DNA from 4 places in the Kurthia sp. FSL E2-0154 genome. Region 1 is predicted to be linked to each of the others. Evidence: riboswitches for the same ligand, from Rfam matches in the RefSeq annotation. Region 1 holds a riboswitch; each other region holds the start of a gene.
What was found. A riboswitch is a leader RNA that binds a small molecule or an ion and turns the genes downstream of it on or off. The one in region 1 is predicted to bind S-adenosylmethionine.
Positions count from the first base shown of each region.

Region 2: it holds a riboswitch for S-adenosylmethionine, as region 1 does, so the genes downstream of both, MHB75_RS10750 (bifunctional homocysteine S-methyltransferase/methylenetetrahydrofolate reductase) here and MHB75_RS14030 (O-acetylhomoserine aminocarboxypropyltransferase/cysteine synthase family protein) in region 1, are expected to answer to the same signal.
Region 3: it holds a riboswitch for S-adenosylmethionine, as region 1 does, so the genes downstream of both, MHB75_RS08880 (methionine ABC transporter ATP-binding protein) here and MHB75_RS14030 (O-acetylhomoserine aminocarboxypropyltransferase/cysteine synthase family protein) in region 1, are expected to answer to the same signal.
Region 4: it holds a riboswitch for S-adenosylmethionine, as region 1 does, so the genes downstream of both, MHB75_RS05330 (cyclase family protein) here and MHB75_RS14030 (O-acetylhomoserine aminocarboxypropyltransferase/cysteine synthase family protein) in region 1, are expected to answer to the same signal.

Region 1 is NZ_JBBOPO010000001.1:2,800,306-2,803,568, reverse strand. It holds gene MHB75_RS14035 (homoserine dehydrogenase) at 1-666, opposite strand, end outside; gene MHB75_RS14030 (O-acetylhomoserine aminocarboxypropyltransferase/cysteine synthase family protein) at 893-2,182, opposite strand; SAM riboswitch class I at 2,305-2,417, opposite strand; gene nfsA (oxygen-insensitive NADPH nitroreductase) at 2,655-3,263, shown strand, end outside.
Region 2 is NZ_JBBOPO010000001.1:2,183,777-2,187,039, forward strand. It holds gene MHB75_RS10750 (bifunctional homocysteine S-methyltransferase/methylenetetrahydrofolate reductase) at 1-1,664, opposite strand, end outside; SAM riboswitch class I at 1,757-1,865, opposite strand; gene MHB75_RS10755 (class A sortase) at 2,050-2,715, opposite strand; gene hemG (protoporphyrinogen oxidase) at 2,750-3,263, opposite strand, start outside.
Region 3 is NZ_JBBOPO010000001.1:1,796,469-1,799,731, reverse strand. It holds gene gcvH (glycine cleavage system protein GcvH) at 1-248, shown strand, start outside; gene MHB75_RS08890 (toprim domain-containing protein) at 466-819, shown strand; gene MHB75_RS08885 (thioredoxin family protein) at 825-1,133, shown strand; SAM riboswitch class I at 1,191-1,300, shown strand; gene MHB75_RS08880 (methionine ABC transporter ATP-binding protein) at 1,395-2,420, shown strand; gene MHB75_RS08875 (methionine ABC transporter permease) at 2,413-3,090, shown strand; gene MHB75_RS08870 (MetQ/NlpA family ABC transporter substrate-binding protein) at 3,115-3,263, shown strand, end outside.
Region 4 is NZ_JBBOPO010000001.1:1,099,293-1,102,555, forward strand. It holds gene MHB75_RS05320 (Ig-like domain-containing protein) at 1-128, opposite strand, end outside; cobalamin riboswitch at 253-434, opposite strand; gene MHB75_RS05325 (transcriptional regulator) at 560-721, opposite strand; gene MHB75_RS05330 (cyclase family protein) at 929-1,684, opposite strand; SAM riboswitch class I at 1,757-1,860, opposite strand; gene MHB75_RS05335 (NAD(P)H-dependent flavin oxidoreductase) at 1,926-2,891, opposite strand.

The sequences.
Region 1 (3,263 bases):
TACATCTTCCCAGTTCGGTTGTTTACCGAATGCGAGCGCACTTAAAATCATTAGCTTTTTGAAAGCATCTTGTCCTGAAATATCATTATATGGATCTGCTTCTGCATATCCTAAATCTTGTGCATTTTTTAAAGCTGTTTCGAATGAAATACCTTCTGTACGCATTTGCGTTAAGATATAATTCGATGTGCCATTTAAAATACCTTGAATGTGTAATACATCATTCACACGTAAGATTGTCTCCATTGTTTTAATTACCGGTACACCACCTGCAGTAGTTGCTTCAAAACCTACTTGTACACCGTATTTTTTCGCCTTCTCTTGTAGCGCTTGACCAAATTTAGCAAACATGACTTTATTTGCAGTAATAACGTGCGCGCCTTTTTCAATTGCTGCATCTAAATAACCATATGCTGGTTCTTCTCCAACAATTGCTTCAAAGACAACGTCTAATTGTGGCAATGCTAAAATATCTTCAAAACGATTCGTTAATAAAGACGCATCTACACCTTCGCGCTCTTTTGAAACATTATGGACTAAAATTTTTGCTACTTCGATGTCCACACCCAGTGTTTCTTTCAATTGCTTTCGCTTTTCTTTCAAAATGTTAAAAATGCCTTCTCCTACCGTTCCGAACCCTAGGATTGCCACCTTCACTGCTGTCATATTGTTCGCCTCCAATGATTAAATTTAATTTGTTTATTTTGAACGTTCATTTCACAACTTAATGAAAATTCTAACGTATTTAAAGACATATTTCAAGAAAATTCTTTTTCAGAAGGACAATTGTTTTTTCTAAGAGGTCACTAAATACTGAATTTTAGAAAATAAAAGGAACTGCCTACAACGGATTGAGTCAGTTCCTTCTATTATATATAACTGATTTTAGAACCTATTTTGCGACCACTGTTACTTGTTGGAATGCTTGCTCTAACGCATGAGTTAGATCTTCTGCATTTTCAAGGCCGATTGATAAACGAATGAGTTCTTCTGGCACACCTGATTGAATAAGTTCTTCTTCATTTAATTGTTGATGTGTTGTTGAAGCTGGGTGAATAATTAATGAACGCGCATCACCTACATTGGCTACATGTGAGAATAGCTCAATTGCATCAATGAACTTGCGACCTGCTTCACGCCCACCTTTAATACCAAATGTTAAAACAGAACCTGCACCATTTTTTAAATATTTTTCTACGAGTGGCGCATACTCACTATCTTCAAATCCATTATAGTGTACCCATTCCACTTGTTCATGATTGCGTAAGAATGTCGCTACTTTATGTGCATTTTCATTATGACGTAGCACACGTAAATGAAGTGTCTCTAAACCTTGTAAGAAGTTAAAGGCTGCATCTGCACTCAATGTCGGACCGAAGTCACGTAATAATTGAACGCGTAAACGTGTTGCAAACGCTGCATTCGGTGCATCCACACCATAGCGAATACCATGATAAGAAGCATCTGGTTCTGTATAGTCTGGGAATTTACCCTGTGTCCAGTCGAACTTCCCTGCATCCACTACAATTCCACCGATTGTTGTACCATGTCCACCAATCCACTTTGTTGCCGAGTGAATCACAATATCTGCACCATGTTCAATCGGGTTACATCCAACTGGTGAAGCAAATGTATTATCGACGATGAGTGGAATTTGATGTTCATGTGCAATTTTTGCAAATGCTTCTAAGTCAACTACTGATAAACTTGGATTTCCGATTGTTTCAACATATAGCGCTTTTGTGTTCTCTTGAATCGCTTCTGCAAACTTCTCAGGCTCGCGTTCATCAACGAATGTTGTTGTAATACCGTAACGTGGAAGTGTATTCGCAAATAAATTGTACGTGCCACCATATAAACTATTCGCAGCTACAATATGATCTCCTGCACGCGCAATATTTAAAATACTAAATGAGATAGCAGCCATACCTGAAGATAGAGCGACTGCTGCTGTTCCTCCTTCTAATAAGGCAACACGTTTTTCAAACACATCAACTGTTGGATTCATAATGCGTGAATAAATATTGCCTGCTTCTTCTAGTGCGAATAATTTACGAGCATGTTCTGAATCATTAAATTGATATGCAGTTGTACGGTAAATAGGTACTGCAATTGCTCCTGTTACGGGGTCTGGTGATTGTCCGCCATGTACGGCTAATGTTTCTTTTTTGAATTCTGTCATATATGATTCCTCCTAAAATGAATTATGATGATGGACATCGGAATAAGGAATTATAGGAGAAGGATTTTATAAAAAAAGCCCTCTTCTTAGGTAAGAAGAGGGCTTTATCGAACATGGTCCTCCCCTTATCTGTCAGATCCGATAAAAAATCTGTAGGAATTAGCACCTTGGTTTCAAAAAAGAAACTGGTTGCTGGGCATCGCAGGGCCTATCCCTCCGCCACTCTTGATAAAGGTTTTAAACATATAATGTTTCCATCAATTTCTATCTAGTATAGTCATCTATTTTTCATTCGTCAATCTTTTTTCTGAAAATTTTTATTATACTGATTTAATTCTTTTAAAATACAATTTTATTTTTAAATAAAAATTACTAAAAAACTTTTTAAAATAAATCAAAGGTTTTCGAATAAGATGAGCATTTATGGTAGCATAGTCTTTGAATACAAATGACAATAGGAGTTGAATGAATCATGAATCAAGTAAAAGAATTATTACGTAGTCATACTTCTGTCCGTAAATATACAGGCGAAGAAATTCCAAAAGAAGTGGTATATGATTTAATCGAAACTGCACAGATGGCTGCAACATCACACTTTGTACAAGCATATAGTGTGATTCATGTGACAGATCCTGAGAAAAAAGCGAAACTTGGCGAATTATCGAATAATGATTTCCAATTCAAAACAGCTGGCGCTTCTTTCTTATTCTGCGTAGATTTCAAACGTCTTCAAATTGCTGGTCAAAAATACGATATTGATATTACAGCTGATTCGGCTGAAAATGTCTTAGTGGGTGTAGCAGATGTTAGCTTATTTGCTCAAAACTTCGTTATTGCAGCTGAAGCTGAAGGCTACGGTATTTGTTATATTGGTGGCGCACGTAATAATCCAAAAGAAATTAGCGAATTATTCAACCTACCTGAATACGTCTTCCCGATGTTTGCGATGACGATCGGCAAACCAACGAAAACAAATGATACAAAACCACGTTTACCAGTGGAAGCAATTGTACATGAAAATGGTTATGATGTAGAAAAATATGACGCACTATTAACACAATATGATAAAGAACTTGGTGAG
Region 2 (3,263 bases), 620 kb from region 1:
TCGCCATCTGCTGCTTTCATACGTTCAAGTACTTCATCTGACAACTTAATGCCTGGCACTTCATGGTGTAAAAACTCAGAATTTCGTAAACTTGTTAGTGGCATGATTCCGATGTAAATCGGTGTATCTAAATGTTTTGTTGCTTCATAAATTTCAATAATTTTCTCTTTTGAGTAAACAGGCTGTGTAATGAAATAATCCGCACCTGCTTCAATCTTTTTCTCTAAACGTGGAATGGCACGTTCGACGACACGTACATTCGGATTGAATGCTGCCGCTACAGAGAAGTTTGCCTTTTTACGTAGTGGTTTTCCCGAGAAAGAAATACCTTCGTTTAATTTTTTAATTAATTGTAGTAATTCAATGCTCGATACATCATAGACGCTTGTAGCACCTGGAAAATCTCCTACTTTTGTTGGGTCACCTGTTACAGCTAAAATATCGTGAATACCTAATGCATCTAGCCCCATCAAATGAGATTGTAGCCCGATTAGGTTACGGTCGCGACATGTAATATGTGCTAATCCTCGTACATTCTTTTCATATTTTAAAATCGATCCCATCGCCACATTCGATACACGTGGTGAAGCAAGTGAATTATCTGCCATTGTGACAATATCAGCGCCCGCTTCTTGTAAAATCGCTGCTCCTTCTAAAAACTTTTCTGTTTCTAAATGGCGTGGTGTATCAAGTTCAACGATAATGGAACGCCCTTTTTTTACTTTTTCGTGAAGTGGTTCAAATTTAGACACATTAGCTTCACGAATCACTTCTTCTTTAGTTGTGATAACTTCTTTATTTTCCATTGGTAAAACATCTGATAAATGTTTCTTCACTTCGTGAATATGTTCAGGTGTTGTTCCACAACATCCACCAATTAAGCGAACCCCTTCATCACGTAATTCAACTGCAGCGCGCCCAAAATATTCTGCTTCTGATTCATATACCACTTTTCCTTCTTCTACATCGAGTAGACTTGCATTCGGATACGCAGATAAGAACGAATTCTTTGGTAGCTCAACATTTTCAAGCGCCTTCACTGTATGGTACGGGCCTAACCGACAGTTCACACCGACAACATCAGCTCCAGCTCTTTCTAAATGTTGCAGTGCATCATTCAACTTCATTCCATTTAATAAAACCCCTGGGTCATGCATCGAAACTTGCGCTACAATCGGTCCATCTGAGAATATGCGAATTGTTTTCACTAATGTTTCAAGCTCTTCTAAGTCGTAAAATGTTTCGAGTAGTAAACCATCTACACCTGCATCAAGTAATACTTTTGCTTGTAAAACAAGTGATTCAATAATCTCATCTAGTGAATGTTCATCCTTACGAATACCTCGAATTCCACCAATTGTTCCAAGTACGTACTCGCCATTCTTCGTGGCTCTTTTCGCTACCTCTACACCCGCACGATTCAGTGCTTCATATTCATCTTGAATACCGTAGCGAGCTAACTTAATCGTATTCGCTGTGTACGTATTCGTCTGAATGACATCAGCGCCCGCTTCAATATATAGTTTATGAATATTCTCGATTACTTCCGGCTTTCGAACATTCAGTTCTTCATAACAAAAATCAATCCCATATGAATAGAGCAGTGTCCCCATTGCTCCATCTGCTGTTAATACTTTTGTCTTTAAATCTTCTAGTAATCCCATACACTCCCCATCCTTCCTTCATTTCAAAAAAGCTATAAAAAAACCTTCTTACATTGCATAAGAAGGTTTGAACTGACACTTGAAAATAAGCCTTCTTATCTTTTAAGAACCATACGTCCTTCTGGAATTAGCACCTGACCATCTAAATGGCTGGTTGCTGAAGCGTCGTCGGGCCAGTCCCTCGGCTTCTCTTGATAAGAAATTATTGAATTTTTAAAATATTAAAAGAATCATACCTCTTAAATAGAGTACCGTCAATAGCTTCTACCACTTTCAGCTAAATATTGTACGAAAAAGCGCTTACTTTATCACAATATTTCGCAAATTTAGTAATAGAAATTAAAAAAGCGTATGAGGTTTTTTCACATCTCATACGCTTCATATTTTATTTTTTTATCGTAAATGCATCGCCAGCATTTGAATCAAAGTCACGCGCATTGACATACTCACCTTGTACAATTAATCGTTTCGAACCATCATAATTACATGTAACGAGCGTCAGTAGTCTTTTTTTAGCTTGATTTTCGATAACTTGAACGTCAGTTGCTTCTGTAATAAAGATTTTTGTAATTTTATACGTATACACACGCTTATAGTCCGTTGTGTACATAAGCATTCCTTTTTTTGCTTTCGTTAAAGGGCTAAATAATGTTTTATCATTATTCATATTATGACCTGCTAATGCATAATTACCTTGCCCCATCTTCATATCCTTCTTTAATGTACCTGCGCCAATTGCTAGATTTGTATTTGAAATTCCGTATAAAATAGGCAATTGTAAAGATACATCGGGAACACTTAATGCACCAATTGAATGTACATCACCTTGATTCATTTGTGCCTTTAATACATCTTGTAAACTAATATTCTCTACTTTACCAAAATCAAAGCTTACGTCATCCGCATTTTGTGCTTTTTGTTCATCAAACTGCTCAATTGCTTGATTACTCATATGTGACACGATGAACCCCATAATTTGTTTATTGAAAATTAGTGCAACACCTAAAACAAACAAAACAATGCCAATCGTTAAACTTAATTTCCTGTTCATTATGGAATCCTTCTTTCACACTTTATACGAATTCTCATTGTCTTTGAATAAATTGATTCATAACTCGTGTAGCAACTTCTTCACCATTTTGAATACATAAACCAATCCCCACACCATAATACGAACAACCAGCTAAATGTACATGTGGATGATATTTCACCATTTGTTTTTCAATACGTTCAACTGCTTGTTTATGTTGTAAATTATAAATTGGCATCGCATCAAACCATTTTCTTACATCAATCCATGTTGGTTCATCTGTTATTTTCAAGCTTTTTTCGATGTCTTGACGTGCAATTTGTGCTAATTCATCATTTGTCATCTGACAAAATTCTTTAAAACGAGGGTTATTCTTTTTATAAAACATACGGATAAGTAACTTATCGTCTTTAGAAGTATGACGCCATTTGCGACTTGTCCATGTACATGCATTACAATTTACATCATTACCTGATGATACAATATATCCTGTACCATCTGCTGGTAGCACATCATTCGGTAAATCATAAGCCAAGTAAACTGTAATAATAGAACCCGTTTGTAGTTCT
Region 3 (3,263 bases), 1.0 Mb from region 1:
CTGTAGGCGATGAATTAACAATCGACCAACCATTCGGTAGCGTTGAGTCTGTAAAAACAGTTTCTGAACTATATGCACCACTTTCAGGTGAAGTAGTAGAAGTAAACGAAGAGTTAGAAGATAGCCCAGAGCTAGTAAACGAATCACCTTACGAGAAAGCTTGGATGGTGGTTGTAAAACCTTCTGACGCTGCACAACTAGAAGCTTTATTAACTGCTGAACAATATGAAGAAGTAATCGCAGGTTAATAGCACCCCTTTCATGTAGGTGCGCGTTTTCATGCTGATTTGATTAGAAGACACTGATTTCAGTTGTCTTCTTTTTTTATTTGTTGTAAAGTATGTAAAGTTTTTTCTATGCGCTTTTTTTATAAGCACTATTCCTACAAAAATATACTGAAAATATGGTATAAATAAAGTAAGAAAGAACAGAAAAAAGAATAAGGAATCAGATGGGGTGGTGTGTATGAAGATTATTGAGAAAGTACTCATTGTAGAGGGTAGACAAGATTGTTTACAGTTAAAGCCTATTTTGAATGAACCTGTTGAGATTGTCTGTACAAACGGAACCGTAAGCTCTCATCGTTTAGATGAACTATTACAGCCGTATGAGAGTTGTGATTTTTATGCATTTTTCGATGCAGATGATATGGGCGAGAAACTTCGTAAGCTTGTACAACAAGAATATCCCAATACACATCATCTTTATACATTACCGCGTTACGGTGGTGTTGAACGCACGCCGCGTTATCATTTAGCAAAAGTGTTACAAGGAGCTAAATTTAAGATTAAGTCAGGTTACTTATTAGATAAAGGATGACAATAATGCAAGAATGGACACGTGAAGAATGGGAAGAGCAAGTGAAGTCCCAAGAAAAAACAGCTTTTTACCTCTATACACCGATGTGTGGAACTTGCCAAGTTGCATCAAGAATGATGGATGTGACCGAGCAAGCAATTGGACATGTTCCGATGGGGAAAGCCAACTTAAATTATATGGAGCAATTAGCGTATGACTTTGAAATTGAAAGTGTACCTTGTCTTCTTATTACGCAAAATGGCGAGTTAGTAGAGAAAATTTATGCTTTTCAGTCAGTGCCACATTTATTTGAAAAAATTTTAAAGAAGTATTGACCTTTCAATTTAGAAGTGATAAAGTATCTACAATAACTAAATGAACTTAATTCGTTACTCTTATAAAGAGAGGTGGAGGGAAGTGCCCTATGAAGCCCGGCAACCATCACATTATGTGAAAAGGTGCCAATTCACGCAAGGACTATGTAGTCTTTGAGAGATGAGAGAACGGTTTAGCATATTTTATGATGTTTAAACCCTTCTGTTGTCTGACAGAAGGGATTTTTTTATGAATAAAGTTCGAAAAAGGTGGGAAACAATTTGATTCAACTCAGCAATGTGACAAAACAATATAAAACTTCAAATGGTCCCCTCACAGCTGTCGATCAAGTAAACTTAACTATCCAAGATGGTGAAATCTTCGGTATTATCGGTTACAGTGGTGCTGGTAAGAGTACGATGATTCGTTTATTTAATGGCTTAGAGAAACCAACAAGTGGTTCTGTAATTGTAAATGGTGAAGATATTTCAAAAATTAAAGGTGCTAAACTCCGTGCAGCACGTCATAAAATTAGTATGGTATTCCAACATTTCAATTTATTATGGTCAAGAACGGTAGAAGAGAATATCGCTTTTCCTTTAGAAATTGCAGGTATTGATCAAGCTGCTAAAAAGAAAAAAGTAGCAGAATTGATCGAACTTGTTGGATTAAGAGGAAGAGAAAAAGCTTATCCATCACAATTATCAGGTGGTCAAAAACAACGTGTAGGTATTGCGCGTGCACTTGCAAATGACCCAGAAGTATTACTCTGTGATGAAGCAACATCAGCATTAGACCCTGAAACTACGGATTCAATTTTAGACTTATTACGCAGTGTAAATGAAAAACTCGGTATCACGATTATTTTAATTACACATGAGATGCACGTGATTCGTAAAATCTGTCATCGTGTAGCCGTAATGGAGCAAGGGAAAGTCGTAGAAGAAGGCGATGTTCTTCAAGTATTCGACGCACCACAGGCACCTGTTACACAACGATTCGTTCAACAAGTAACGAATACAGTAGGGCAACAAGAGTCGATTGAACAAATTAAAGAACAATACCAAAATGGCAAATTAATTAAATTATTCTTTGTCGGCTCAAAAACAGAGCAACCGATTATGACACAACTTATTCGTCAGTTTAATGTCGATGTAAATATTGTACATGGCAATATATCTCCGACAAAAAGTGGTCCATACGGTACGTTAATCGTACAACTTGCTGGAACAGATGAAGAAGTTGAAAAGGCAGTAGCATATTTAACTGCTGAAGGAATTAAGTCGGAGGTGATGTCACATGAATAACGAAGCGACAGGACTATTCCCAAATGTTGATTGGGAAGGAATGTGGCAAGCCACGCTAGAAACGCTTTATATGACAGGTGTTTCAACCATCATTACATTTATTTTAGGTCTAGTGCTAGGGATTATTTTATTCTTAACAGCACCGGGCCAATTATGGGCGAATAAGGTTGTGAACTTTTTAACAGGAGTAATCGTGAATATTTTCCGTTCTATTCCGTTCGTTATTTTAGTGATCTTATTAATTCCATTTACAATTTTCTTAATGGGAACAATGCGTGGTGCAAACGCAGCATTACCGGCACTGATTATCGGGGCTGCACCATTCTATGCACGCATGGTATTGATTGCATTAAAAGAGATTGATCGTGGTGTGATTGAAGCAGCTCGTTCGATGGGTGCAACAACAGGAACAATTATTTGGAAAGTATTGATTCCAGAATCTTTACCAGCGTTAATTTCAGGGATTACAGTGACGGCAGTTGCTTTAGTAGGTTATACAGCGATGGCGGGCATCATTGGTGCAGGTGGTCTAGGTTACTTAGCCTTCCAAGATGGTTTCCAACGTAGTCAAAACGACGTAACATTCGTCGCAACAGTATTAGTATTAGTTGTTGTATTCATCATTCAATTCATTGGAGATTTGATTACAGCAAAAATTGATAAACGATAGATCAAAGAAAAGGGGAAATGAATCATGAAAACATCAAAAAAATTAGTAACAGGTCTTTTAACAGCAGCACTAGCACTTAGTTTAGCAGCATGTGGTTCTTCAGAAAAATCAGGAGACGGCGATGAAAAAGTAATTAAAATCGGTGCTTCAAACGTACCACATGCTAAAATTCT
Region 4 (3,263 bases), 1.7 Mb from region 1:
GTATTCGCTACATCAACTTTTTTAACTGTTGGTACTTTTGCTTCTGCTTGTAAAGCCGTTGCTGGTACAGCTGAAACGACTAAAGCTGCTGATAATGTTGCTGGAATCACCCATTTTGATTTAAACATAAAAATAACCCCCAAATGGTTTTGATTTGGAGGATTAGCTAACACGAAAAGCTCACGTTCCGAAGACATGAAGAATTATGTAACAACAATTATACATACGTGCGTCTAATCCACCCCTCGAAGATTGAAACGAATGATGAAAGCAGGTCTCCTGGCTCTATGATCATATTACTTTGACAACTTCCCGTATAAACACAGTGTTTGTATGTCATTTCATCCCATATTACAGTAGCGGGGCTGCATCGGATTTTCACCGTTTTCCCTATTATCTAGCCTAAAACTAGTACTCTCACCTGAAAGAATATTCAATTATCTTAATAGAAAGTATTCCATACTCTATAAAAAAAGTAAATAACTTTTCGTAAAAGAAGGTCTTAGGACATACAAAAACCTCTACTTTACACATTAAGTGGAAAATAGAGGTTTAATACCTAGCTAATCTCTTGAATTGTGGCGTCTCTCTTATACTCATTAAATGCATACAATTGCTCCTCTGTTAATTGTTTGACATATAAATGGTAATTCATCGACTCCAACCCATAGTTTTCGCAAGCTTGACAATACGTCTGATAACCTTCCATAAAGTGTTCCATTAAACATCTCTCCTTTTGTTATATAACAGTTTTACTTGTTGTATTTAATATATAACAGAAGAAAAGAGGTGTCAACTAATTTTCTGAAAATTCAACAAAATATTTAGTTTACATAATAATATTATTTTTAAAACAAAAAAACACCTTGAGATGACAAGGTGTTCCACGACAAATGAGTCTGTATAGTTTAAGGCGAATGAGCCATTATTAATTCGGTGTAATCGCAAATGAGCGTACGGGAAAACCGGATGCTTTTTCAGGTTTAGCCACGATATTAAAGATAACTGCCCCCTTTGCCGGAAGTTGATCTAAATTCGTTAAAAGTTCGACTTGATACGTATCTTGTTCTAAAACGAAATACTCTGCGGCTAATGAGCCATGTTTTCGATATTCTTCACTCGAATCTGTATCAAATGTTTCATGACCAATCGCTTTAATGCCTCGTTCTTTGAATAAAAAAGATAATACTTCGACAGACCAACCTGGCACATGAGCCACGCCTGCTTCATCAATATTATTAAAGGTATCATGGTCGGGCCAGCGCTTCGACCAGTCTGTGCGTAATGCGACAAATGAGTCGGCTTCAATGATGCCATTTTGATCCTCAAATGAGAGGATGTCTTCAATCGTTACCGTGTGACCTGGATTCTTTTGTACTTGAGCTGTAATATCTACAACAATAAGTGGCAGTACTAATTCCTGAAGATGAAGTTCCTCAATATAGCGTGTATCTCGTACAAAGTGTATCGGTGCATCAAGATGTGTTCCATACTGACCTGCAAAAGAAAATTGTTGTGCAAAAAAGCCATCATCATGTGTAAAAAGTGTATCAAATTTTGCTGGATTGAATGCATGGAAGTGAGGTGACTGGCTATTAAATGTATGTGTCAAGTCCACCCATTTCTGCTTTTTCAATGTTTGTAATGCTTGTAAAACATCTTGCTGTAAAACCGATTCGCTCATAACATCACTCCTTTTTAATCTACAAAAAAACCTCTCCTGATAAGAAGAGGTTTTGAATAGTCAAAGGAACTCTTCTTATCTTTTAGCTTACGCTACAGGATTTAGCACAGTTCATTTTAACATTGTCTGTTGCTGAAGGGTCAACGGGCCAGTCCCTCGCCTTCTCTTGATAAGAGATACGATTTTTTTGTTAACTTTATATTACAGTAAGCAAATCGGAATTGCAACTGTTTTCTGAATATTATTTTATTTTTAGATTTAATTGCGTTCTTGCTTCTTCAATTTGCTGTTCAAATTGCTCAAATAAAGCTGCAACAGTTGGAATGGAATGAATGAAACCAATACTTTGACCTGCATATCCAAAACCATCTTGCTGCTCTTCATAAATATAACGACGATTTGCTGCGCCGCTAATATAATCTTTTAATGCCTCATATGTAGGCGTCTTTTGTTCAATTTCTAAAATTTTATCTGTGAATGGTGTGTGTAATACACGCGCTGGACCACCAATGGAACGTTTAATAACGACCGTATCCATTTCATCATGTTCAATCAATGCTTGTTTGTACAGTGGTGCTGCATCTACACATTCTTCTGTCGCAATAAAACGTGTCCCAATCTCAACTCCGTCTGCTCCTAGTGCAAAAGCAGATAAGATACCACGACCATCTGCAATGCCTCCTGAAGCGATTACAGGGATGTTGACAGCATCGACAACGCGCGGAACGAGTACATGTGTCCCTAAATCATTTAAACCGAGGTGACCGCCCCCTTCTTGTCCAACAACGACAACAATATCTGCCCCTTTTTCTTCGGCCTTTAAAGCCAATTTAACAGAAGAAACGAGTACAAGCTTCTTCATATCGGTGTCTTTCACCATTTCTAATATAGGACTTGGATTTCCTCCTGTAATCGAAATGATTTGAATACCTTCTTCTATTGCTACTTGTACAAAAGGTTCGTAATGTTCACGGTGTCGTCCAATCGCAAAGTTCACACCAAAAGGACGATCTGTTAATGTGCGTGTTTTATGAATTTCTTTTCGTAAATCTTCTGGAGAATCTAAACTGAGTGCTGTCACTTGGCCCAGTCCTCCAGCATTCGAAACTGCTGCTGCTAAATCTGCATAACCAAGATAGGCGAGACCTCCTTGAATAATTGGTTTTTCAATTCCTAATAATTCCGTTACACTTGTTTGCCACTTCATCTCAAAATCCCCCTTATGCTATTCTAAATAGAAATCTTAAATATCTTTTTTCGTTTGTTCATCAATATGATATTCTTCTTTTAAATACATCTCAATCGTACCATATTTTTTAAAATCTCATCATGTACTTGGTCGAACAATATTTGATTGACTCCTGCTAATACCTGCAGAATTTCTGAATCCTTTACAGCTAATTCAAGAGGTTTCTACCAATATATGTCATACTATTACCTGCTTTTATAGTTCAATCCATGTATAAACACTAATTGTATATACCCCAAAATCATTATTGTAAATAAAAACCCTTCCTTGCAATCTATTAATGATTTTAGATCTTTGTAAAAGACGTGCATAATAGCTCCATATTACATA